Regions from separate parts of the Mesorhizobium sp. M6A.T.Cr.TU.016.01.1.1 genome, predicted to be linked through region 1. Evidence: riboswitches for the same ligand, from Rfam matches in the RefSeq annotation. Region 1 holds a riboswitch; each other region holds the start of a gene.
What was found. Region 1 has a riboswitch for cobalamin ahead of EJ075_RS24280 (DUF1636 family protein). Riboswitches for the same ligand answer to the same signal wherever they lie in the genome.
Positions count from the first base shown of each region.

Region 2: linked by a shared signal. The riboswitch ahead of EJ075_RS07930 (aromatic ring-hydroxylating dioxygenase subunit alpha) and the one ahead of EJ075_RS24280 (DUF1636 family protein) in region 1 are both predicted to bind cobalamin.
Region 3: linked by a shared signal. The riboswitch ahead of EJ075_RS31925 (ABC transporter ATP-binding protein) and the one ahead of EJ075_RS24280 (DUF1636 family protein) in region 1 are both predicted to bind cobalamin.

Region 1 covers NZ_CP034452.1:4,987,978-4,995,596, forward strand. The annotation lists gene cobN (cobaltochelatase subunit CobN) at 1-1,960, opposite strand, end outside; gene cobW (cobalamin biosynthesis protein CobW) at 1,979-3,016, opposite strand; gene EJ075_RS24280 (DUF1636 family protein) at 3,013-3,447, opposite strand; cobalamin riboswitch at 3,486-3,690, opposite strand; gene EJ075_RS24285 (winged helix-turn-helix domain-containing protein) at 3,720-4,919, opposite strand; gene EJ075_RS24290 (NADH-quinone oxidoreductase subunit A) at 5,255-5,620, shown strand; gene EJ075_RS24295 (NADH-quinone oxidoreductase subunit B) at 5,611-6,192, shown strand; gene EJ075_RS24300 (NADH-quinone oxidoreductase subunit C) at 6,201-6,803, shown strand; gene EJ075_RS24305 (NADH-quinone oxidoreductase subunit D) at 6,804-7,619, shown strand, end outside.
Region 2 covers NZ_CP034452.1:1,711,946-1,719,564, forward strand. The annotation lists gene EJ075_RS07905 (alpha-glucosidase) at 1-265, shown strand, start outside; gene ugpC (sn-glycerol-3-phosphate ABC transporter ATP-binding protein UgpC) at 291-1,403, shown strand; gene EJ075_RS07915 (DUF680 domain-containing protein) at 1,599-1,835, opposite strand; gene EJ075_RS07920 (DUF680 domain-containing protein) at 1,908-2,129, opposite strand; gene EJ075_RS07925 (DUF680 domain-containing protein) at 2,257-2,460, opposite strand; cobalamin riboswitch at 2,970-3,172, shown strand; gene EJ075_RS07930 (aromatic ring-hydroxylating dioxygenase subunit alpha) at 3,386-4,633, shown strand; gene EJ075_RS07935 (hybrid-cluster NAD(P)-dependent oxidoreductase) at 4,658-5,758, shown strand; gene EJ075_RS07940 (FAD-binding oxidoreductase) at 5,831-6,577, opposite strand; gene EJ075_RS07945 (molybdopterin-dependent oxidoreductase) at 6,574-7,185, opposite strand; gene EJ075_RS07950 (DegQ family serine endoprotease) at 7,286-7,619, opposite strand, start outside.
Region 3 covers NZ_CP034452.1:6,582,220-6,589,838, reverse strand. The annotation lists gene EJ075_RS31935 (helix-turn-helix domain-containing GNAT family N-acetyltransferase) at 1-784, shown strand, start outside; partial or broken gene EJ075_RS31930 (AraC family transcriptional regulator) at 1,027-1,859, opposite strand; cobalamin riboswitch at 2,157-2,361, shown strand; gene EJ075_RS31925 (ABC transporter ATP-binding protein) at 2,453-3,271, shown strand; gene EJ075_RS31920 (ABC transporter substrate-binding protein) at 3,301-4,236, shown strand; gene EJ075_RS31915 (iron ABC transporter permease) at 4,266-5,252, shown strand; gene EJ075_RS31910 (MarR family transcriptional regulator) at 5,334-5,813, shown strand; gene EJ075_RS31905 (HlyD family secretion protein) at 5,810-6,988, shown strand; gene EJ075_RS31900 (DHA2 family efflux MFS transporter permease subunit) at 7,440-7,619, shown strand, end outside.

The sequences.
Region 1 (7,619 bases):
TGCCGTGGGCGCCGACATGGATGAGGGCATGGACACCGAGCGACTTGCGCAGCCAAAGACCGAAGGCGATCAGCGCATGGCGCGGCGGCAATGTCGGGTCGTGATAGTCGGCGCGGCGGTTCGTGGAGCGGCCGCGATCGGGGGCGAGGGCTACGGTGATGTTGCCGAAGGTGGCGGCGCGGAAGGGGAAATTTGCGGTGGTCGGCTGCGGACGTAGGCGATCCTTCACGCCCCCCTCTGTCCTGCCGGACATCTCCCCCACTTGGGGGGAGATCGGCAGCTTTGCTGTCCCGCCTCTTTCTGAAATGTTGGTCGTGGGTGAGACTGTCGGAGAAGGGACAATCTCCCCCCAAGTGGGGGAGATGTCCGGCAGGACAGAGGGGGGCAACGTAGAGGGTCGACGTTGAGATTCAGCCGGTACCGGATCGGTTGCCGGTTGACCCCAAGCCGCCTCTACGGTCTTTCGCGCTTCTGCAGGCAATTCCGCCAAGAAGTCGAGATAGTCCTCCAACCTCAGCCCCTCGTCACCGCGCTCCAACTCATCCAGCAACGCACGCGGCGTTTGCGGAATCTCTTCAACGGCGTAGCCCTGTTCCCTCAAGTCATGCAGCATCGCAAGCACGCTGGACGGCACGTCTAGACCGACGGCGTAGCCGGTGCGGCCGGGCGCGCTCGGGTAGTCGGGGATGAGGATGGCGAGCTTGCGTTCTGCGCGCGGGGTCCGCTGCAGGCGGATGAAAGCTTCGACACGGTTCGCCACCTGCGCCACGCGGTCCGGCTCCGGCCGGTTAGCGAAGCCGCGGAAGGCCAATGCCGGGTCGGTTTCGCTCTCGCCCTTGAAGGAAATGGCGCCGGCGAGGATGCGGCCGTCGAGCTCGGGCAGCACGACATGCATGGCTAGGTCGGCGGGGGCGAGGCCGCGCTGGTTGTTTTGCCAGATGTCACGGCGTGTCGTCGCGACGATGACCTGGAACACCGGCACGCCAGCGCGGTCGAACAGGGTCTCGATGCCGGGCTCGGCACCGGAGGCGAAGGCCGTGGCGGTGATGATGGAAGCGGGCTTAAGCGTCGACAGCGCGGTTTCGACAAAGGCGAGCGAGGCCGGGTCCTTGAGGCTGGAGACGAAGATGGGGACGGGGACCATGCCGCGCGCGCTCAGGGCCTCAAAAAGGGCGTCGATGGGCGCGATGTCGGCTGCCAGCAGCATCGAGCGGTAGAAGAGGATCGGGATTATGGGCGCGGCGTCTCCCTCCCCCTCGAGGGGAGGGTGGCCCGAAGGGCCGGGTGGGGTCGTTGCGGCAGTGCTCGACGTTTTTTTCTGTTGGCGCGCGTCAGAGGCGACCCCACCCCCGGCCTGCGGCCGGACCCTCCCCTCGAGGGGGAGGGGGACATCGCGCTCGACGACCCCCAGTCCCGGTTGATAATAGCCCGCCTTTGGCACGCTGACAGGTTCAGCGACCGCCACACCTGATCCGGCGAGACTTGCCAGCTGATGCACCAGCGCCATCATATTCTCCGGCCCGCCTTCGCGGAAATAGCCGAGCAGGCCGTCGAGCTCTTCGCGCGGCAGCGTCGAGCATTCGATTAGCCGCAGATCCTCGTCGCGGCATTCGCCGGGCAGCAGCGCCAGTTTTATGCCACGCGCGCGGGCGGTCGAGGCGAGCTGGTCGCAGCCATAGCGCCACCAGTCGTAGCCACCGAGGATGCGAACCAAAATAACCTTCGCGTGGCGGGCGACGCTGTCGACCCAGAGATCGACGGACATCGGATGGCGCAGATCGCGTAGAGCCGCCAGCCGCATCGACGGCAGGCGATCCGCGTCCGCCTTCCACGCCGCCGCCAAGCCGGCCAGATCGCTGTCGGTGAAGGACAGCGCCACGATATCCGCAGGCGTCTGCCTGAGATCGACAGGCTCGGCGAGATCGTCGAGCGAGGCGGATGTTGTGGTGAGGATGTGCATCGCGGCTCGTGCCTGAGGTCAGCCGGCGAGGATACGCTCGATTGCCGGGCGGTTCAGCCCTTTCAGGCCGATGACGACGAGGCGCGAGCGGCGGTCGTCGTCGGCGGTCCAGGCGCGGTCGTAATAGTGATTGACGCGCCGACCGACGGCCTGCAGCAACAGCCGCATCGGCTTGCCGCCGACCTCGACGAAACCCTTGACGCGCAAAACGTTTTCTTCCTCCGCCGCGGTGGCGACGCGCAAAGCCAGCTCATCGGGATTGGCGATCGACGGAATATCGATGACGAACGAGTCAAAATCGTCGTGCTCGTGGTCGAGCTCGTCGTCGTGATGGGTCTTGCGGTTCTCGATGTCGTCCTCGACGGCAAGGCCGAGGCCGAGCAGCACAGACGGATCGACCTTGCCCTGCGAGGTCGGCACGATCTTGACGGCGCGCGCGGTGTGCTCGCCGATGATGGCATTGGCGCGGGCTGAGCCGGCGGCGTCCATCAGGTCGCTCTTCGACAATATGATCAGGTCGGCGCAAGCCAGCTGGTCCTCGAACACCTCCTCGACCGGATCGTCGTGGTCGAGCGTCTCGTCCTGCGCGCGCTGCGCCTGCAGGGCGTCCATGTCGTTGGCAACGCGGCCATCAGCCAGCGCCGGTCCGTCGACGACGGCGATGACGCCGTCGACCGTCACCCGGCTCTTGACCGTCGGCCACTGGAAGGCCTGGACCAGCGGCTTGGGCAGAGCGAGGCCGGAGGTTTCGATCAGGATATGGTCGACCCTCGGCGTCAGCGACAGGATCTGATCGAGCGCCGGGACGAAATCATCGGCGACGGTGCAGCAGATGCAGCCATTGGCCAGCTCGACGATGTTTTCCTCGGGGCAGGTGTCGATGCCGCAGCCTTTGAGGATCTCGCCGTCGATGCCGATGTCGCCGAACTCGTTGACTATGATGGCCAGCCGCTTGCCCCCGGCGTTTTCGAGCAGATGGCGGATCAGCGTCGTCTTGCCGGCGCCGAGGAAGCCGGTGACGACGGTGCAGGGCACGCGGGAGACGGAAGCGGTCATATCTGGTCCTTCAAAAGGTCGAGGGGAGGGACGCGGGCGACGAGGCCGCGCTTCAGGCAATCGGGGCGGCCGCGCCATGGAATGAGGCCGTCGGTCGAGGTGGCGAAGAGCTTTGCGCCAGCGACGAGATCGGCGCCGCTTGTCGCGGTCAGGTCGCCGAAGACATAGCTCCAGCAGCCGTCGCGCAGGATCGCGGCGCTCAGCCGGCGCTTGCAGTTGCCGAGGCATTCGACGGTGCGGATACGGATATTTTCGCCGGAAGCGGCGCGGCGCGCGTCATCGGCAAGCAGTTCGCCGGCGCGGGGATGGCCATCGGAGCCGGTCTCGTCACGGCAGGAGGCGCAGACGATCACGGTAACGCCGGCCAAGGCATCACTATCGCGGGACAATACGTCCGCTGTCTCAGCCGAAAAACTGCTGTCGCGTTTCAAATCAGGCTCCTTGCCCGGAAAACCCGCCAGGCGAATCGGATTCTTCTGTCTTAGACGGCAGGTCTCCTGGCTCGCGGGTCATCGCCTTGGTGCCGCCTTCCCGGGACCGTCCCAGTGGTTTTCGGCCTTGGCTCGTCGCTTACAGTTGCGGGGACAGCCGCGGATTTGAAATCGGAATTTCGCACCGCATTCCCTCTTGGCTCCTCCCTTTGCCGAGAGGAGACCGTCTGGACCGGATTTAGGCTTGTGGAGGCAGTCGTGTCAACGCACGTCTACGAGGCGGCAATGTTGGCGAGCACGGGCCCCAGATCGCCGGCCGGCGTCACCTCGATGCGTTCCAGGCCGAGCCAGCCCTGCATCAGCTTCAATTCCTCGAAAAGCTTAGCAGCGGTTTGCGGCGGGGCGCCGGGCTCGGCATAGGCGGCATGGACGCGCAGCACGCCGGCGGGACGGTCGGCCTTGAGGTCGATGCGCGCCACGATCCTTTCGCCGAGCAGGAACGGCAGCACATAGTAACCGTACTGGCGCTTTTCGGCAGGGGTATAGATCTCGATGCGATAGCGGAAGTCGAACAGTCTTTCCGTTCGGGAGCGCTCGAAGACGACAGGATCGAACGGCGCGAGCAGGGCGCGCGCCTCGATCCGGCGCGGAAAACGGGCGTCCTTGTGCAGATAGGCAGGCTTGTCCCAACCTTCGACGCGAACCGGCAAAAGATCACCTGCCTCGACCAGTTCCTCGATGCGGCCCTTGATGTCGGCGGGAGAGAGACGAAAATAGTCGCGCAGGTCTCCCGCTGTCGCGACGCCGTGGGCGCGGGCGGAAATGCGCAGCAATTCGCGATGCGCATCCTCAGGGGAGGGCACCGGCAAGCTGAGTATTGCCGGCGGCAGCACCCGTTCCGGCAGATCATAAAGCCGCTCGAAGCCACGACGTGATGCCGTGGTGATGCGGCCGGCCCAGAACAGCCATTCAAAAGCGTGCTTGGCGTCGCTCCAGCCCCACCAACCGCCGTTTCCCTTTTGGCCTTCGAGAGCCGACGCGGCGAGCGGGCCGCGCGATACAACCTCGCGATAAATGTCTTCAATGTAAGTGGTGCGTTCGCGCCCCCACTTGGCCAGCCCATTATACATTTCCTCGCCGCGCTCGGCCCGTTCCATGCGCCAGCGCATCAGCGGATAGGTTTCGACCGGTAGAAAAGAGGCTTCATGCGCCCAGTATTCGAAGACCGTGCGCTTGCGCGTCACGGCGGCGTTGTCGAGCAGCGCAAGCGGGTAGGGGCCAAGCCGCGAATAGAGCGGCATATAGTGGGCACGCACCACTGCGCTGACGGAATCGATCTGCAGCAGGCCGGTGCGGGCAAGGACGCGGGCCAGATGGCGGCGATTGGGCGTGCCGTTCGGCCTGACATCGGTAAAGCCCTGTGCGGCAAGCGCGATGCGCCGGGCCATGGCGATCGAGATTTTTTCCTTCATGCAGACGGCACTCTGTTGGCGTTCGACCAAAGGTTGGGGCGATGATTCCGCGCCATGCTAGCAGGGTTTTGGCGGCATCTATGTCAGGAGAGAAAAGTGGAGTAAAAAGTGAAGGAAATCAAACAGGAGCAGATCGGACCAGTTTATCCGGATATGCCGTCCAGCACCGTGTTTTGAACAAGGTTTGACTTGCTTCGCCGAAAGGCCTGCGCTAACCCTCGCCGCGTTGCAGCATAGAGCCCCCTAAAACGGTTCAGTGGTTAAACTGTCACGCTTCCGCAAGTGGGTCCGGTGCTGTAATCAGAGTGGATTGGCCGCCAACGGAAAGCCGCAGCATGAACGCGTTGTTGAGTTCGTACCTGCCCATCGTCCTGTTCATCGGCGTGGCGCTGGTCGTCGGCGTGGCGCTGCTTGCCGCACCCTTCCTGGTGGCCTACCGCAACCCCGATCCGGAAAAGCTTTCCGCCTACGAATGCGGTTTCAACTCGTTCGACGACGCCCGCATGAAGTTCGACATCCGCTTCTATCTGGTGTCGATCCTGTTCATCATCTTCGATCTGGAAGTGGCCTTCCTGTTTCCGTGGGCCGTGTCTTTCAGCCAGATCGGCATGCTCGGTTTCTGGTCGATGATGGTGTTTTTGGCGGTGCTGACCATCGGCTTTGCCTATGAATGGAAGAAAGGAGCGCTGGAATGGGATTGAGCGACAATTCCGGCACGCTCGTCGCGCCGAAGCCAAAAGGCATTCTCGACCCCAGCACCGGAAAGCCGGTGGGGGCGAGTGATCCTTTCTTCCTCGAGATCAACAACGAGCTGGCCGACAAGGGTTTTCTCGTCACCTCGACCGAGGCGCTGATCACCTGGGCGCGCAGCGGCTCGCTGATGTTCATGACTTTCGGTCTTGCCTGCTGCGCGGTCGAGATGATCCACACCTCGATGCCGCGCTATGACTCGGAGAGGTTCGGTGTTGCTCCTCGCGCGTCTCCGCGCCAGTCCGACATCATGATCGTCGCCGGCACGCTGACCAACAAGATGGCGCCGGCGCTGCGCAAGGTCTACGACCAGATGCCGGAGCCGCGCTACGTCATCTCGATGGGCTCCTGCGCCAATGGCGGCGGCTATTACCACTATTCCTATTCGGTGGTGCGCGGCTGCGACCGCGTCGTGCCGGTCGACATCTACGTGCCCGGCTGTCCGCCGAGCGCGGAAGCGCTGCTCTACGGCATCCTTCTGCTGCAAAAGAAGATCCGCCGCACCGGCACGATCGAACGGTGAGCGGGATGATGAGCCTGTCGTTAAATGAACTCTCGACCTATCTCGGAGAGAAGCTGAGCGGCCGGATCGGCGATGCGGTGTTTGCCTATGGCGAACTCACCATCTCTGTCGAGCCGCACGATCTGATCGAGGTGGTAACCTTCCTGCGCGACGATAAAAACTGTCAGTTCATCTCGATCATCGACGTGTGTGGCGCAGATTATCCGTCGCGGGCTAAGCGCTTCGACGTCGTCTACCACCTGCTGTCGCCGAAGCAGAATATTCGCATCCGCATCAAGGTCCAGGCCGACGAGGAAACTGTGGTGCCGTCGATCACCGGCGTTTATCCCGGCGCCGACTGGTTCGAGCGCGAAACCTACGATCTCTATGGCGTGCTGTTTTCGGGCCATCCCGATCTCAGGCGGATTCTGACCGACTACGGCTTCGAGGGTCATCCGCTGCGCAAGGATTTCCCGCTGACCGGCTTCGTCGAGGTGCGCTATGACGACGAGGCCAAGCGGGTCATCTACGAGCCGGTGGAATTGAAGCAGGAATTCCGCAATTTCGATTTTCTGTCTCCGTGGGAAGGTACGGATTACGTGCTTCCGGGGGATGAGAAGGCAAAGCAGTAAATGGCTGAAACCTCCGTTCGCAACTTCAACATCAATTTCGGCCCGCAACATCCTGCGGCGCATGGCGTTTTGCGCCTCGTGCTGGAGCTCGATGGCGAAGTCGTCGATCGCGTCGATCCGCATATCGGGCTGTTGCATCGCGGCACTGAAAAGCTGATCGAAGCCAAAACCTACCTGCAGGCCGTGCCTTATCTCGACCGGCTCGACTATTGCGCGCCGATGAACCAGGAGCATGCCTTTGCGCTTGCCGCCGAGCGTCTGCTTGGCATCGAGGTGCCGAAGCGCGGCCAGCTGATCCGCGTGCTCTATTGCGAGATCGGCCGCATCATGTCGCACATTCTCAATGTGACGACGCAGGCGATGGATGTCGGCGCGCTGACGCCGCCTCTGTGGGGCTTCGTCGAGCGCGAAAAGCTGATGGTGTTCTATGAGCGGGCCAGCGGCTCGCGCATGCATGCGGCCTATTTCCGGCCCGGCGGCGTCCACCAGGACCTGCCGCAGAAGCTGGTCGAAGATATCGGCAGCTGGATCGATCCGTTCCTGAAATCGCTCGACGATCTCGACGCACTGCTGACCGGCAACCGCATCTTCAAGCAGCGCAATGTCGACATCGGCACCGTTTCGCTGGCCGATGCCTGGGCCTGGGGCTTTTCCGGCGTCATGGTGCGCGGATCCGGCGTCGCCTGGGATCTGCGCAAGTCGCAGCCCTATGAATGCTATGCCGAGATGGATTTTGACATTCCGATCGGCAAGAACGGCGACTGCTACGATCGTTACCTCGTGCGCATGGAAGAGATGCGCCAGTCGGCGAAAATC
Region 2 (7,619 bases), 3.3 Mb from region 1:
CTTTCTCGCCTTCCGCCGTTTGCATCCGGCGCTGGCCAAGGGCGATATCGACTTCATCGAAAGCGAGGGCGATACGGTCGCCTTCACGCGCCGCGAGGGCAACGAGCAGATCGTCTGCGTTTTCAATCTCGGCAGCCGACCGGCGGAAGTCAATCTCGGCGGACGCTCGCTGCAGCCCTTGCCGGGGCACGGGTTTTCGGGACAGACTGGCGCCGGCTCTATCCGCCTCGGCGGCTACGGCGCCTGGTTCGGGCGCATCGACTGAGTTTGCAATTCACTGGAGGGAACCCATGGCCGATGTCACGCTAAGGCAAGTGAAGAAATCATACGGCAATCTCAACATTCTCCACGGTATCGACCTCGACATAAAGTCGGGCGAGTTCATCGTCTTCGTCGGCCCTTCGGGTTGCGGCAAGTCGACCTTGCTGCGGTCCATCGCCGGGCTTGAGGAAATCACCTCCGGGGAACTCAAGATCGCCGGCGAGGTGGTCAACGACGTGCCGCCGTCGAAGCGGGGCATCGCCATGGTGTTCCAGTCCTATGCGCTCTATCCGCACATGACCGTCTACGACAACATGGCGTTCTCGATGAAGATCGGCAAGGAGAGCAAGGCCGAGATCGACAAGCGGGTGCGCCAAGCGGCGGAAATCCTGCAGCTGACCAAATATCTCGACCGCTTGCCCAAAGCGATGTCGGGCGGCCAGCGCCAGCGCGTCGCCATCGGCCGCGCCATCGTGCGCAACCCGAAGGTCTTCCTGTTCGACGAGCCGCTGTCGAACCTCGACGCGGCACTGCGCGTCGCCACCCGCATCGAGATCGCCAAGCTCAAGGAGTCGATGCCTGCCACAACAATGATCTACGTGACCCACGACCAGGTCGAGGCGATGACGCTGGCCGACCGCATCGTGGTGCTCAAGGACGGCCATATCGAGCAGGTCGGCACGCCGATGGAGCTCTACAAGAAACCCGGCAATCTGTTCGTCGCCCAGTTCATCGGCTCGCCGGCAATGAACATCCTGCCGGCGACAATCGACAAATCAGGCAACCCGACCATCGTCAGCCATGTCGGCGGGCGCAAGGCGACGGTGCCGATCGCCACGCCGGCCTCAGCGAAGGGCGCTTCGGTGAGCTTCGGCGTGCGGCCGGAGGATCTGATGATCGCTAGCGGCGCGGATTATCTTTTCGAGGGAACGGTGGATTATGTCGAGCAGCTCGGCGAGGTCCAGCTCGTCTATGTCGACATCGGCCGCGCCGACCTGCCGCTGGTGACCAAGCTGCCCGGCAATGTCGAGGTCAAGCGGGGTGCGACGCTGCGGTTGAGTGCCGATGCCGGCGACCTGCATATTTTCGATACCGACGGGCGGTCCTTCACGCTTCACGAAGCGGAAGCAAAGGCGGCCTGAGAACGGCAGCAGGACTGCCGAGCAGTTGTTTGGCGAAGCCAAAAACAAGAGCGGCGGGCAAAGCCCGCCGCTCTTGTGCATTCAGGTTGCTGTTAGAGCGACGTGCGTCCAAGTGGACGCACAAAGTACGCTCTAACACTTTGAACCTACGCATCGTGCTTTCCGAAAATCGATTCCGATTTTCGGGCCGATGCGCTAGCGGCCGAACAGGTTCCGGTCGCTGCCCTGCGGGGCGGACTTCTCTACGTCGCCCGACGAATTGAGCAGCTTGTAGATCGGCGAACCGGTGTTGCGTACCGAAGACGTCTGCGTGTTGTCGACGTTGACGGTCGCCTGCTTGTTGATGTCGGTCCCGCCAACATTGTCGTTGTTGGCAAAGGCGCTGCCGGCAGCAAGCAAAAGCGCGGCGGCGGTAAGAACGATCTTCTTCATTTCAGTGCTCCTGGATTTTCGTATCCCATCAGCGCGGCAGGCAAATGCCGCCGCTGCTGTTGGAACTGGCTGTTAGTTGTTGCCGAAGAGGTTACGGTCGCTGCCGTGGACGGGTTTCTCGTCGGCCGGAACCGGATTCTGCGCCGAAGCGGAATTCTGAACCGAAGCCGTGTACGAGCTGTCGGCCGCAGCGGCCGGCTGGTTGGCGCCGTTCGATCCATAGTTGTCGCTACCGGCAAAAGCGCTGCCGGAGATGGCCAGAATGGCGGCGGTGGCAAGAACAATCTTCTTCATTTCCAATACTCCTGAATTTCTAAAGATCCCCAGCGGCGGACCTGCCGCCGCTCTGTCTTCTTGTTTGACCATGATCTTTTCCGAAAACCGGTTTCCACTTTTCGGGACCATGGTCTGGGATCAGCTGTTAATTGTTGCCGAAAAGGTTGCGGTCGGCGCCCTGGACGGCGGGCTTTTCAGCGTGAGCCGGCTTCTGAATGGAAGCCGTGTACGAGCTGTCGACCGCAGCGGCCGGCTGGTTGGCGCCGTTGGACCCATAATGGTCGCTGCCGGCAAAGGCGCTGCCGGTGATGGCCAGAACGGCGACGGCAGTAAGAGCAATCTTTTTCATTTTTGGTACTCCAGTATCTTAGTTTTCCGTCCGGCTAGCGGCGTGTCTTGGAAGGAATTCGCGTCGTTCGGACAGCCCCGATGTGGGAAGGCCATCCCGCAGATTCCAATCACGAAGTTGTTCCGTGTGGACCAAGAATCTACACCTTGAAATTGTACCAGACGCTTCTACGGGCGCTGCTTTATCTTTTATTTTCAAAGGTTTATGCCAAAGTCGCCATTTGACGATTTGACGGATTGGCGGACCTGCGTTCACAGCGTCATGCACGCATTGTCAACAGAAACGAACCGTTCGGTTCGATTTTAGAAGCGGCTAATAGTCACTTTTGGAAACTGTTAACCTTCTTTGCCTCCGCCGCGGGTCGGAATTCGATGTCACGGCGGCCGACAATGGTGGCCGAAAAAATGGGTTTTCAGCCCTGCAATTACCAACCTGCACGTTTCGCGGGCCGTGTCGCGCCGCATGGATACGATGTCGCTTTCATGCCGACAGTCAGCTGGCCGTCATGATTAGATGACGCCATCTCAGGTGCCGCTTGGTGACGACGAAGCGGAGAATTGGGAAGCCGGTCAAATCCCGGCGCTGCCCCCGCAACGGTGGTGGAGTTCAAGTCGCAACGGGAGACCACTGGGCCACAAGCCTGGGAAGGTGTCGCGACTGTCCGCAAGGACACTCCAGAGCCCGGAAACCAGCCCGAGGTGTCTAGACTCGACTGATCGCGGTGGGCGGTCAAGAGGTGGATGATGCATGTCTGGCCTGTCGCCGGCGTGCAAGCGATCCTTCCTCAATCACCACCAGTTCAGTCTTTGGAGCGACATGCGTCCATCTGGACGCATAAAGTACGCTCCAAGACTTTGAATTGCGCATCGTGCTTTCCGAAATCGATTCCGATTTCGGGCCGATGCGACGGCTATGAGGACAGGACATGGATTCGCGCAACGACATGCTGAGGCTCTTGCACGGCCGCAGGCAAGGCTATTCGCTCGAGCAGCCCTTCTACACCGATCCCGATTTCTTCAAGCTCGACATGGAGCTGATCTGGTATCGCGATTGGCTGTTCATCGGCCACGATTGCGAGTTGCCGAAGCCGGGCAGCTACATCACCGCCCAGATCGGCGACTATCCGGTCGTGCTGGTCCGCGACCAGCAAGGCAAGATCAATGCCTTCCACAATTCCTGCCGGCATCGCGGCAGCCGCGTCTGCAACGCCGACAAGGGCACGGCGGCAAAGCTCGTCTGCCCCTATCACCAGTGGACCTACGAGCTGGACGGCCGGCTTTTGTTCGCTCGCCAGATGGCGGATGGCTTCGACAAGAGCCAGTTCGGCCTCAAGCCGGTGGCTTGCGAAAGTGTCGGCGGCTACATTTTCATCTGCCTGGCCAAGGAGCCGGCGGATTTCGCGCCGATGCGCGCCATGATCGAGCCTTACCTCCTGCCGCACCGACTGCGCGAGGCAAAGGTCGCCTTCGAATCGACCATCGTCGAGAAGGGCAACTGGAAGCTCGTCTGGGAAAACAACCGCGAGTGCTACCATTGCGCCGGCAACCATCCGGAACTGTGCAAGACATTCCCGGAAGCACCGACCGTTACCGGCGTGCAGGGCGCCGACAGCGATCCTGAGATGCTGGCGCACTGGGCCAAATGCGAGGCGGCGGGCCTGCCGAGCAAGTTCCGCATCGATCCGGCTGGGCAATATCGCGCCACCCGCGCACCGCTGCTGCGCGACGCCGTCAGCTATACGATGACGGGAAGGCGCGCGGTGAAGAAGAACCTTTCCGACAGCGTTTCGACCGACCGTGTCGGCTCGCTGCTGCTCTACCACTATCCGACGACCTGGAACCACATCCTCGGCGATCATGCCGTCACCTTCCGCGTGTTGCCGATTAGCGCCACGGAAACCGCCGTCACCACCAAATGGCTTGTCCACAAGGACGCGGTCGAAGGCGTCGATTACGACCTCGCCGAACTTACCCATGTATGGACCGAAACCAACGACCAGGACCGCCGCATTGTCGAGGAAAACGCCTTCGGCATCCTGTCGCCGGCCTATGAGCCCGGCCCCTATTCGGAACTGCATGAGGGCGGCGTCATCCAGTTCGTCGAATGGTACGCCTCCTTCATCGGACCGCGCCTTGCCGAGGACGGCCGGCCGGCGTTGCGCAGCGTCGCCTGAGAGAAACGTGAAGAGATGAACGCAATGACGGACCTCGGGCTCTACCGCCATCTCGACGAAATGGCGCCCTGGAACGACCGGCTGCAGGTGCTGGAGGTGATCGGCGTCAGCGACGAGGCGCCTGACGTGAAGACCTTCACCTTCCGCTCCGACAACCAGACCTGGTTCCGCTATAAGCCGGGCCAATTCGTGACGCTGGAACTGCCGACCTCCGACGGCCCGCTGATGCGGACCTATACGCTGTCTTCCTCGCCGTCGCGGCCGTTCTCGATCGCGGTGACGGTGAAGGCGCAAGCCGGCAGTCTCGGCACGCGCTGGATGTTCGACAATCTGAAGCCCGGCGTTCACGTGAGGGCCTATGGTCCGACGGGTGACTTTTCGCTGCACAGCCATCCCGCGGCCAAGTATCTGTTCATTTCGGCCGGCTCCGGCGTGACGCCGATGATGTCGATGCTGCGCTGGCTGAACGACTGCGCGCCATGGACCGATGTCGGCTTCGTCAACTGCGCGCGAAAGCCCGAGGAGATCATCTTCCGCAAGGAGCTCGAACTGCTCGGCAGCCGCATGCCGGGTCTGACGCTTGGCTTCATGATCGAGGAACGGTCCAGCCGCGAGGGTTGGTTCGGCCATATGGGCCGGATCGACGCGATACGGCTGCCGCTGCTGGCGCCAGACTTCCGCGAGCGCGAAATCTTCTGCTGCGGCCCCGACCCGTTTATGCGTGCGGTGCGGCAGATGCTGGAGGCCACCGGCTTCGACATGGGCAACTATCATCAGGAGAGCTTTGCGGCCCCGATGGTGGAGGAAATACCGGCCCCGTTCGGTTCGCCGGCAGAGGGTGGGGTCGAAATACCTGCCGAAGCCGCAACGCCAATCCGCTTTTCGCTTTCGGATGTCGATGCCGACTGCGTTGCCGGCCAGACCGTGCTGCAGACGGCGCGCGCTTCGGGCGTGCGCATCCCGGCGGCCTGCGAGTTCGGCCTGTGCGGAACCTGCAAGGTGAAAAAGGTCTCGGGCACGGTCGAGATGAGCCACAATGGCGGCATCCTCGATCACGAGATCGACGACGGCTTCATCCTTGCCTGCTGTTCGAAGCCGCTGACGGCGATCGAGATCGAGGCATGACCGGCGGCCCTAAAGCGCGTCGCGTTTTGACCGGCCTTATGCGACGCGCTTTAGGTTGTTGCGCGACATGCATTAGACCCCGTAGCGCTCGGTGCGGATGAGGCTTGCCGGAACGCCGGCATCGATCAGCGCCTGGGCGGCGGCCGACACGAAGGCATTCGAGCCGCAGACAAAGGCGAACCTTGGCGGCGCGGGCAGCCGCACCATCGACTGCTCTATCATCGCGGCATCGATCCGCCGTGAATAGTCCGCCGGGCGCCGGGCCGGCTCGCGGGTCAGCGCCAACACCAGATCGAAGCCGTCCCGGCGATCGTGGAAGTCGATCAGCTCGTCGCGAAAGATCACCTCGTCCCAGATCCGTGCGGAAAACACCAGCGTGGCAGGCACCGCCGATTTGCGTGCGGCGCGATGGCGGATCATCGCCATTAGCGGCACCACGCCCGACCCGCCGCCGACCAGCAGAAGCGGGCCGCCGTCACTGTCGGACCAGACAAAGTGTCCGCCGAGCGGGCCGCGCAGCTCGACCTCGTCGCCGACTGCCGCGACCTCGTGGAAGAACGGCGAGACCTCGCCATCATCGAGCCTTTCGATCGCCAGCTCGATCGTCTCGCCGGCTTCCGGCGCCGAGGCAATGGAGTAGGAACGGCGCGCCTGATAGCCATCCGGCGCCGTCAGCCTGACATCGACATGCTGCCCGGCACGATAGGCGAAGGGCCGTGACGGCCGGAGAAAAAAGCTGGTGACGCGCGGCGTGCGCTTTTCGATGCGGGTGATGGTCACCGTCTGCCAGGGCGACTGCGCCGCCGGCCCGTCGTTCATGGATCGCCCGTATAGCGCTGCTCGCGCCACGGGTCGCCATAGATATGATAGCCACGCAGTTCCCAGAAACCCGGCTCGTCGCGCTCGGTGAACTGCAGCCCGTTCAGCCATTTGGCCGACTTCCAGAAATAGAGATGCGGAACCAGCAGCCGCGCCGGGCCGCCATGGTCCGGCGTGATCGGCTTGCCTTCGTAAAGCAGTGCCACCATCGCCTTGCCGGCGGTGAGGTCCTTCGTCGGCACATTGGTGGTGTAGCCGTCGAAGGACAGCGCCAGCGTGAAGCCGGTCGGCGGCTCGATGCCGGCATCCGCCAGAATATCGTCGACCAGCACGCCTTGCCACGCCGTGTCGAACTTGGTCCATGCGGTGACGCAATGAATGTCGCGCGTCATCTTGGTCAAAGGCAGCGCGTTGAACTCCGTCCAATTCCACTTCTTGATCGGCCGCGGTCCGTGCTTGAGCGTGAACGACCACTCCTCGGTGCGCACACGCGGCGTCGGCCCGGCCGACAGCACCGGGAACCCTTGCTCGAGATACTGCCCCGGCGGGATGCGCGCATCCGCATCCGTCGGGGGCTTTCGTCCTGAAGAGAAGCCGCGGGTGACCATCGAGACAATCCATGCAGGTTGAAGCCAACCTGCGCTAGTCTTCTCGAAGATGCTCTGACGGGCAACCGAAATCTTGGCCGCGACCTCGCGCCAATGCGCTTCAGCCGGCGGCGAAGGGCACGGCGACGAAGATCTGCGCGTCGCCCCGTTCGACGAGCAGGAGCACGGACTTCTTGCCAGCCTTTCCGGCCTGCGCGATCGCCTGGTCCGCCTGCCTGGCGTCCCTCACCGGCGCCTGATTGACGGCGATGATGATGTCGCCCGGCTGGATCCCGGAAGCCGAGGCCGCCTTGTCAGGATTGACACTCTCGACCAGCGCGCCGCGCTGGTTGGGCGCCAGGTTCATCGCCTGTCGGACATCCGGGGTGACGTCCATCAGGCCGAGGCCGATCGCAGGAGCACGAAGGCCTTGCTGTGCGGACGGTGTCTCTGGT
Region 3 (7,619 bases), 1.6 Mb from region 1:
TCGCGATGGGCTGACCGCCACCGATCTTGCGCGCGATCTCGGTCTCGACCCTGGCTATCTCAGCCGGTTGTTGAAAAAGTTCGAGGAGCGCGGCCTGGTGGAGCGCGCAGCGACTGAAGCCGATGCGCGGCGCTCGTCGATCGCGCTGACGCCGGCGGGAAGGACGGCCTTCGCGCCGCTGAACCAGGGTTCGCACGATCAGGTCGCGGCCTTGCTCGACCGGCTTTCCGCTCCGGAACAGGACAGGCTGGTCAAGGCGATGCAGACGGTGCAGCGCCTGCTGGGCGAAGGCACTGAGCCCAAAATTCCCTACATGCTGCGGCCTTTGCAGGTCGGCGACATCGGCTGGATCGTCCATCGCCAGGGCCTGCTCTACGCGCAGGAGTATGGCTGGGACGAAACCTATGAGGCGCTGGTCGCCGAAATCCTCGGTGCCTTCGTCAAATCCTTCGATCCGAAATCGGAGCGCAGCTGGATCGCCGAGCGGGACGGGGAAGTCGTCGGCTCGGTCTTCGTCGTGCGCAATTCGGACGCGGTGGCGAAGCTGCGCCTGCTTTATGTCGAACCCTCGGCGCGCGGTCTCGGCATCGGCAAGCGACTGGTCGAGGAATGCATCGGCTTTGCCCGTGCGAAGGGATACAAGACGCTGACGCTGTGGACCAACGACATTCTCACCTCAGCGCGCCGCATCTACGAGGCATCAGGATTCAAGCTGGCCGACGAAGAACGTCATCACGCCTTCGGCAAGGATCTGGTCGGCCAGAACTGGAACCTGGAGCTGTAACGTCTTTCCCTTCTCCCCTTGTGGGAGAAGGTGGATCGGCGCGCAGCGCCGAGACGGTTGAGGGGTGCTGGACGGAACGCCATCGGCGCCAGGCTGGAGCACCCCTCATCCGTCGCCTTCGGCGACACCTTCTCCCACAAGGGGAGAAGGCAAAAACCGGGCGGAGCGCGCCTCGACAATGATCTCCAACACAAGCTGGAAGCATCATTTGTCTGAAGCAATTGCCCTTGGCTGGCCGCGCTTCACCCCTTCACCGGTATCCAGATTTCCAGCCCGCCATTGCCGCTGCGTGGATCGAATTCGGGGCCGTAGCGGTCGAATTCGGGCACATCGGCGATCTCGTGCCCGGAGGCCGGCAGCCATTTGTTCCAGATCGTGTTGACCGTGCGGCGGATGGTCGAGATGTGGTCACGATGGGCGAACACGGCGTATTTCTGCGCCGGCACGCGCACGCGCGAAAACTCCCTCGGCAGGTCCGAAAAATCGGACACCTCGACGCCGGCGATGTAGTCGAAATTGCCGGTGTCGTCGCCGTTGACGCAGACGCCATAGGCGACGTCGCCGATCTCGCCTGGAATATTGCCGATATACGGGCCGAACCGCTGCCATTGCATCGGGATGCCGGCGCTGGTTTCGCAGCTGTAGCGTTCGCCGAGACCGGCGATGAGAAACGGCCGGCTGGTCTCAAAACGCGGCGGCTCGAGATTGGTGAGGAAGGACTGGTCCATCAGGATCGGCTCCACGAGAGCGAGATTGTCGAGCGAGCCTTGCGCGCGCACCAGTTCCGGCGTGGTGCCGAATTGGTCGCGGAAGGCACGGGTGAAGGCCTCATGCGAAGCGTAGCCGGTGTCGAGCGCGAGCGAAAGGATGTCGGGTGCGCCGGCGGCGAGCTTGCGCGCCGCTTCGGTCAGCCGGCGAGAACGCATGTAGCCCATCACGAACGGCCGGTCGCAGCACCGAAAGCCCGCGTCACGTGAAAGCGCGACACGCCGCTGCTCTTGGCGACATCGTCGAGCGAGACGGATTCCGGCAGGTGGCTTTCGACGAACCACAGCGCTTTCTCGGTCGGGTTCATATGGCTCCTCGCATTTGGCCCAGTCTTCGCATTTGGCCCAGTCTTCGCATTTGGCAAAGTCATGGTGCCGCTTCCTGGTGGAGGCAGTTTGATCGAAATTGCGCACCGCGCAAATCGCGAGCGACGGCGGCCGGCAAGTCGAAGGCGTCGGGCGAAAGAGCTTGACAGGAGCAAGCGGCGTCTTTTAAATGGTAACGTTATTACATAACGAGATTCGTATGGCTCTTTCTGACAAGACCCTTCGCTCCAGCGGCTGTTTCAACCCTGGAAATTTATTGCGCTGTGATTGGCGGAAAACTAGGGTGCCTGGGTGATGGTCCCCGAGTCGAAAGGCAAGGGGTGAAAAGGGAACACGGTGAGATCTTCGGATCGAGGCCGTGGCTGCCCCCGCAACTGTAAGCGGTTAGCAAAATCCGAAATGCCACTGGCCGGCAAGGCTGGGAAGGCAGGATGGCGCAAAGACCCGCGAGCCAGGAGACCTGCCATCAGCATGAGTTGACCGGACGGGGTGTGCCGGGAGGAGACGTGGACATCGGTCTTGTCGGCCGGTCCGTCCAGCTTCCTTCCGTCGCCATTGAGAAAGTGACGGTAAGTTGGACGCCTCCCAGCCTCTTCTTGAAGCGCGTGAGCTGAGCGCGACGGCGAATGGCCAATGCCTGGTCAGCGCGGTCAGCCTTTCGGTGGCGGCGGGCGATCGCCTCGCAATCATCGGTCCCAACGGCGCCGGCAAGACGACGCTGTTGCGCATGCTATGTGGCACCCTGCGGCCAAGCGCGGGAGATGTGAGATTTTCCGGACGCCGGCTGGAGACGTTTTCGGCCGCCGAGCGGGCGCTGCACATGGCTGTCGTCGGCCAGACCGATCAGCCTGATCCGCGGCTTGCCGTGATCGACTACGTCGAGCTTGGCCGCGTCCCGCATGCCGGCTTGCGACGGAGGAGCGAGCAACGCGACATCGCCGTCGAAGCGCTTCGCAGAACCGGCCTGCTGCCGCTGCTCGGCCGCACGATCGGCTCGCTATCGGGTGGCGAGCGGCAACGCGCCCAGCTGGCACGCGCCGTTGCCCAGGAGCCAAAAATCCTGTTCCTCGATGAACCGACCAATCATCTCGATCCGCGCGCCCGCAGCGAGCTTCTCGAACTCGTGTCGCAGTTTGGCATGACCGTCGTGGCGGTGCTTCATGATCTGTCGCTGGTCACGCCATTTGCCACCAGGGTCGCGGTGATGAACGAGGCCCGCCTGCAGGCGTTTGCCGGTCCGCGCGAGGCGCTGACCAAGCAGTTGATCCGCCAGATTTTCGGCGTCGACGTGCTTCGGCTGCGCCATCCCACCGAAGACCGCGAACTCACGGTATTCGACGTTCCGAACCGTGCCTCTTCACATTCCGATTTGACCAAGGAGCAATATTCGTGAAACGCCTCGCATTGTCTTTCGCCTCCCTCCTGTTTGCCCAGACCGCCTTCGCTTTCCCGGTGACCGCCTTTGCTTTCCCGGTAACTGTAGACAGCTGCGGCACGCCGCTGACGTTCGACGCCGCGCCGAAGCGCGCCATCATCCAGGATATGAACATGGCCGAGATGGCCTTCGCGCTGGGGCTGCAACCGTCGATCCTCGGCCTGACCGGCATCACCGGATGGTACAAGGTCGGTCCGGAATTCAAGGCCGAGCAGGGCTCGATCCCGGAACTCGCGCCGAAATATCCGACACTTGAAAACCTCGTCGCGGTCGAGCCCGATTTCTTCTTCGCCGGCTGGTATTACGGCATGAAGCCGGGCGGCGAGGTGACGCCCGATACGCTGGCGCCGCACGGCATCAAGACGCTGGTGCTGACGGAAAGCTGCGTCCATCTCGACAACAACCGCCCCGCCGCCTCGATGGACCTGCTCTACGACGACATCGAAAAGCTGGGCAGGATTTTCGACAAGGAAGCCGAGGCGAAAAAACTTGTTTCGGACTGGAAAGCGCAACTCGCCGATATCACGGCGAAGGTTGGCGACCACAAGGGAACGCGCGTATTTCTTTACGACTCCGGCGAAGACAAACCCTTCACATCAGGCAAGTTCGCGATCCCCAGCGCCATGATCGCCGCTGCCGGCGGCGACAACATCATGGCCGACATGCAGACGAGCTGGGGCAATACGGATTGGGAAACGGTCGCCTCCCGCAATCCGCAGTTCCTGATCCTGCTCGATTACCAGGACGGTGGCGGCTACAGGAAACTGCTCGATTTCCTCAAAGTTCATCCGGCGATGAAGGAAACCGACGCGGTCAGGAATGAGCGCTTCGTCGCGCTGCGCTATGCCGAGCTGACGCCCGGGCCAGCCAACATCGAGGCGATCGGCAAGATCGCCAGGGCGATGCACCCGGAAGCTTTCTGAGCTTGCGCCGCAGGGCGTTCGAATTGGCAATGATAGCAGGAGCAGTGGCGATTGCCACTCTTGCACTGCTGTCGATCGCCTATGGATCGACGGTCATAGCGTTGAGCGACGTGGTTGCCGCGCTCGGACATGCGGCCGGACTGGACGGAGACATCGTGCCCGGTCCGGTCGGCAAAATCGTTGTCGATCTCAGGCTGCCGCGCACGATCATGGCCATCTGTGTCGGCGCCGGGCTGGGCGTCATCGGCGCGCTGCTGCAGACGGTAACGCGCAACGACCTCGCCGATCCGTTCCTGTTCGGCCTGTCGTCCGGTGCCGCGGCCGGCGCGGTTTCCGTTATCACCATTTTTGGCGACCATTTCGGCATCTGGACGTTGCCGGTCGCTGCCTTCACCGGCGGCATTTTGGCCGCCGGCATCGTGCTGTTGCTGGTTTCGCGGGTGAGGGGGCAAGGCCCCGAACGGCTGATATTGGCCGGGCTTGCCGTATCGTTCATGTTCACCGCCTTGACCAACTATCTCGTCTTTGCCGGTGACCAGCGCGCCGCCCACTCGGTGCTGTTCTGGACGATGGGCGGGCTCGGGCTGGCGCGGTGGGACAATGTCGGACTGGCTGCTCTGGGCGCAGGCACCATCCTTGTGTTCGGACTTTGGAACCACCGTCGGCTCGACGCTTTCCTGGCCGGCGAAAACGCCGCCGAAAGCCTCGGCGTGCCGGTTGCGCGGATGCGCAGGACGACATTTCTCGTCGCTGCTTTCTCGACGGCGATCCTCGTCTCGGTGGCAGGCGTCATAGGTTTCGTCGGTCTGATGATCCCGCATCTGTCCCGGCCCCTGGCCGGCCCGTTGCACCTGCGCCTGATTGCAAGCTGCGCCCTCTTTGGAGCGGTGCTGTTGCTGGCAAGCGACCTTCTAGCCCGCACGCTGCTGCCGCCGCAGGAACTGCCGATCGGCATCATCACCAGCTCGGTCGGCGCTTTTTTCGTGGTCACGATGCTCATTCGCAATCGTTCCTGATGTGACTGCCATCCACACTTGCCGGCTTCTGGCATAATGCCGCATCTTGAATAGTAAGCACGCTTATAATATATGCCGCTCATGGTTTCCGACGGCATCGATAGATTGGGCTTTTTGATCCACGACGTGCAGCGCCTGATGCGCAAGCGCTTCGAGGCGAAGGCCAGCGGGCTCGGCCTTTCCTCGGCGCAATGGCGGCTTATGGTCCGCGTCGCCAAGGAAGAAGGCATCACGCAAGCGCGGCTCGCCGAGCTTCTCGAGATCGAGCCGATCAGCGTGTCGCGCCTGGTCGACCGCATGGAGGAGAGCGGCTGGATCGAGCGCCGTTCCGACGCCACCGACCGCCGCGTCCGCATGATCTTCCCGACCGCCAAAGCGAGCGAGGCCTACGCAGAGATCAAGAGCCTTGCTGGCGAAGTCTATGAGGAATCGCTTACCGGCGTGTCGCTCGAAGATCGCCGCATCCTGATCAAGGGTCTGGAGGCAATGGCCAAGAACCTGGCGGACGGCGAGACGGCGTCCGGCGAAAAAGTCAAAGGTGCAGAAGGCGCAGCAGCATGAACGCGGTAGCCAAGGTAGATGAGAATGCAACCAAGCTGGAGGTTGAAGCTCCGGCGCAGCCGGCGGCAGCTCCGGTGGCGGTCGCTCCGCAGCTAGCACCGGCGCCGGTGGTGCCGAAGAAGAAGCGCCGTGTCGGCCGCTTCCTATTGATGTTTGCGCTCCCCGTGGCACTGATCGCCGGCGGCAGCTACGTCTGGGTGACCGGCGGCCGCTACCAGGAAACCGAAAACGCCAATCTGCAGCAGGCCAAGGTCTCGATAGCCGCCGATACGGCGGGTCGCATCGTTCAGGTCGATATTTTCGACAACCAGTCCGTCAAGCAGGGCGACGTGCTGTTCGCCATCGATCCCGAGCCCTACCGGATCGCATTGGCCCAGGCCGACGCGGCGGTGGCCGGCGCGCGCCTCAATGTCGAGCAGCTGCGTGCGGCCTACAGCCAGGCGCTGGCGCAGGAGAAGTCCGACGCCAGCCAGGTCGACTACGCGCAGTCGCAATACGACCGAGCCGCCGACCTTGCCCGCAAGGGCATCAATGCCAAGTCCTCGCTCGACGAGGCCAGGAACGATCTCGACAAAGCCAAGCAGCAACTGGCCGTGGCCGAGCAGGGCATCCTCAGCGCCAAGGCGGGCCTTGGCGGCAATCCCGATATCGAGACCGATAAGCATCCGACCGTGATGGCGGCGCTCGCCGCGCGCGACAAGGCTGCCTATGATTTGGCGCAGACCACTGTCAGGGCGCCGGCTGACGGCATCGTCAGCCAGGCTGCCTCGTTCAAGGTCGGCCAGTATGTCGGCTCTGGCACGCCGCTGTTTTCGCTGGTCGAGACCGGCGACACCTGGATCGATGCCAATTTCAAGGAAACGCAGCTCACCCACATGAAGCCGGGCCAGAAGGCCGAAATCGTGGTCGACACCTATCCAGGCAAGACGTTCGAGGCCACCGTCAAGGCGATCGGCGCCGGCACGGGAGCCGAGTTCTCGCTGTTGCCCGCCCAGAACGCCACCGGCAATTGGGTCAAAGTCACCCAGCGCATTCCGGTGCGCCTGGAACTGGCCGATGCCGACGCCAAGATGGCGCTGCGCACCGGCATGAGCGCGACCGTCACGGTGGACACCGGCGTTTCCCGCGGGCTTCCCAGCATCTTCGGCCACGCCACGGCGAGTGAGGCACAATAGACCGCCTCGTTCCATTGGACGATGGGGTCTGAGACGCAACAAGTAGAATGCAGGCCGCGCACGGAGAGGAACGCAGCTGACAGGATTGGTCCGACGGGAGATGCACCAGGGGTTAGGGTTTGGATCGGGCTGCGTTGCGGCCTGAGCGAAGCCTGAACAACGCGACGCAGACCCGTTTCGGTCCTCAGGTTTCCGGGCGGCAGGCGCCGTTTTATCGAGACGCTCGGTCGATGTAACCCCCACATCGATAGTCGCGTCCCACCGCGATGAGGGTCTCTCCATACGGAAGGCCGCGCCGCCCGGAAACCTCGCGCATCGGCCCGAAAATCGGAATCGATTTTCGCAAAGCACGATGCGCTGACTCAAAGTACTAGAGCGTACTTTGTGCGTCCAAATGGACGCACGTCGCTCTAGTGTACATTTTTTTGTTACCTGCCGGAAGTTCCACATCATGAGCACGCCAGAACCCTTTCGCGAAGTGCCGCACCGCGGCCTGATCACCGTGGCGCTCATGCTGGCGACGATCATGCAGGCGCTCGACACCACGATCGCCAACGTCGCGCTGCCGACCATGACCGGCGATCTTGGCGCGTCCCCCGACAACATCAACTGGGTGCTGACCTCCTACATC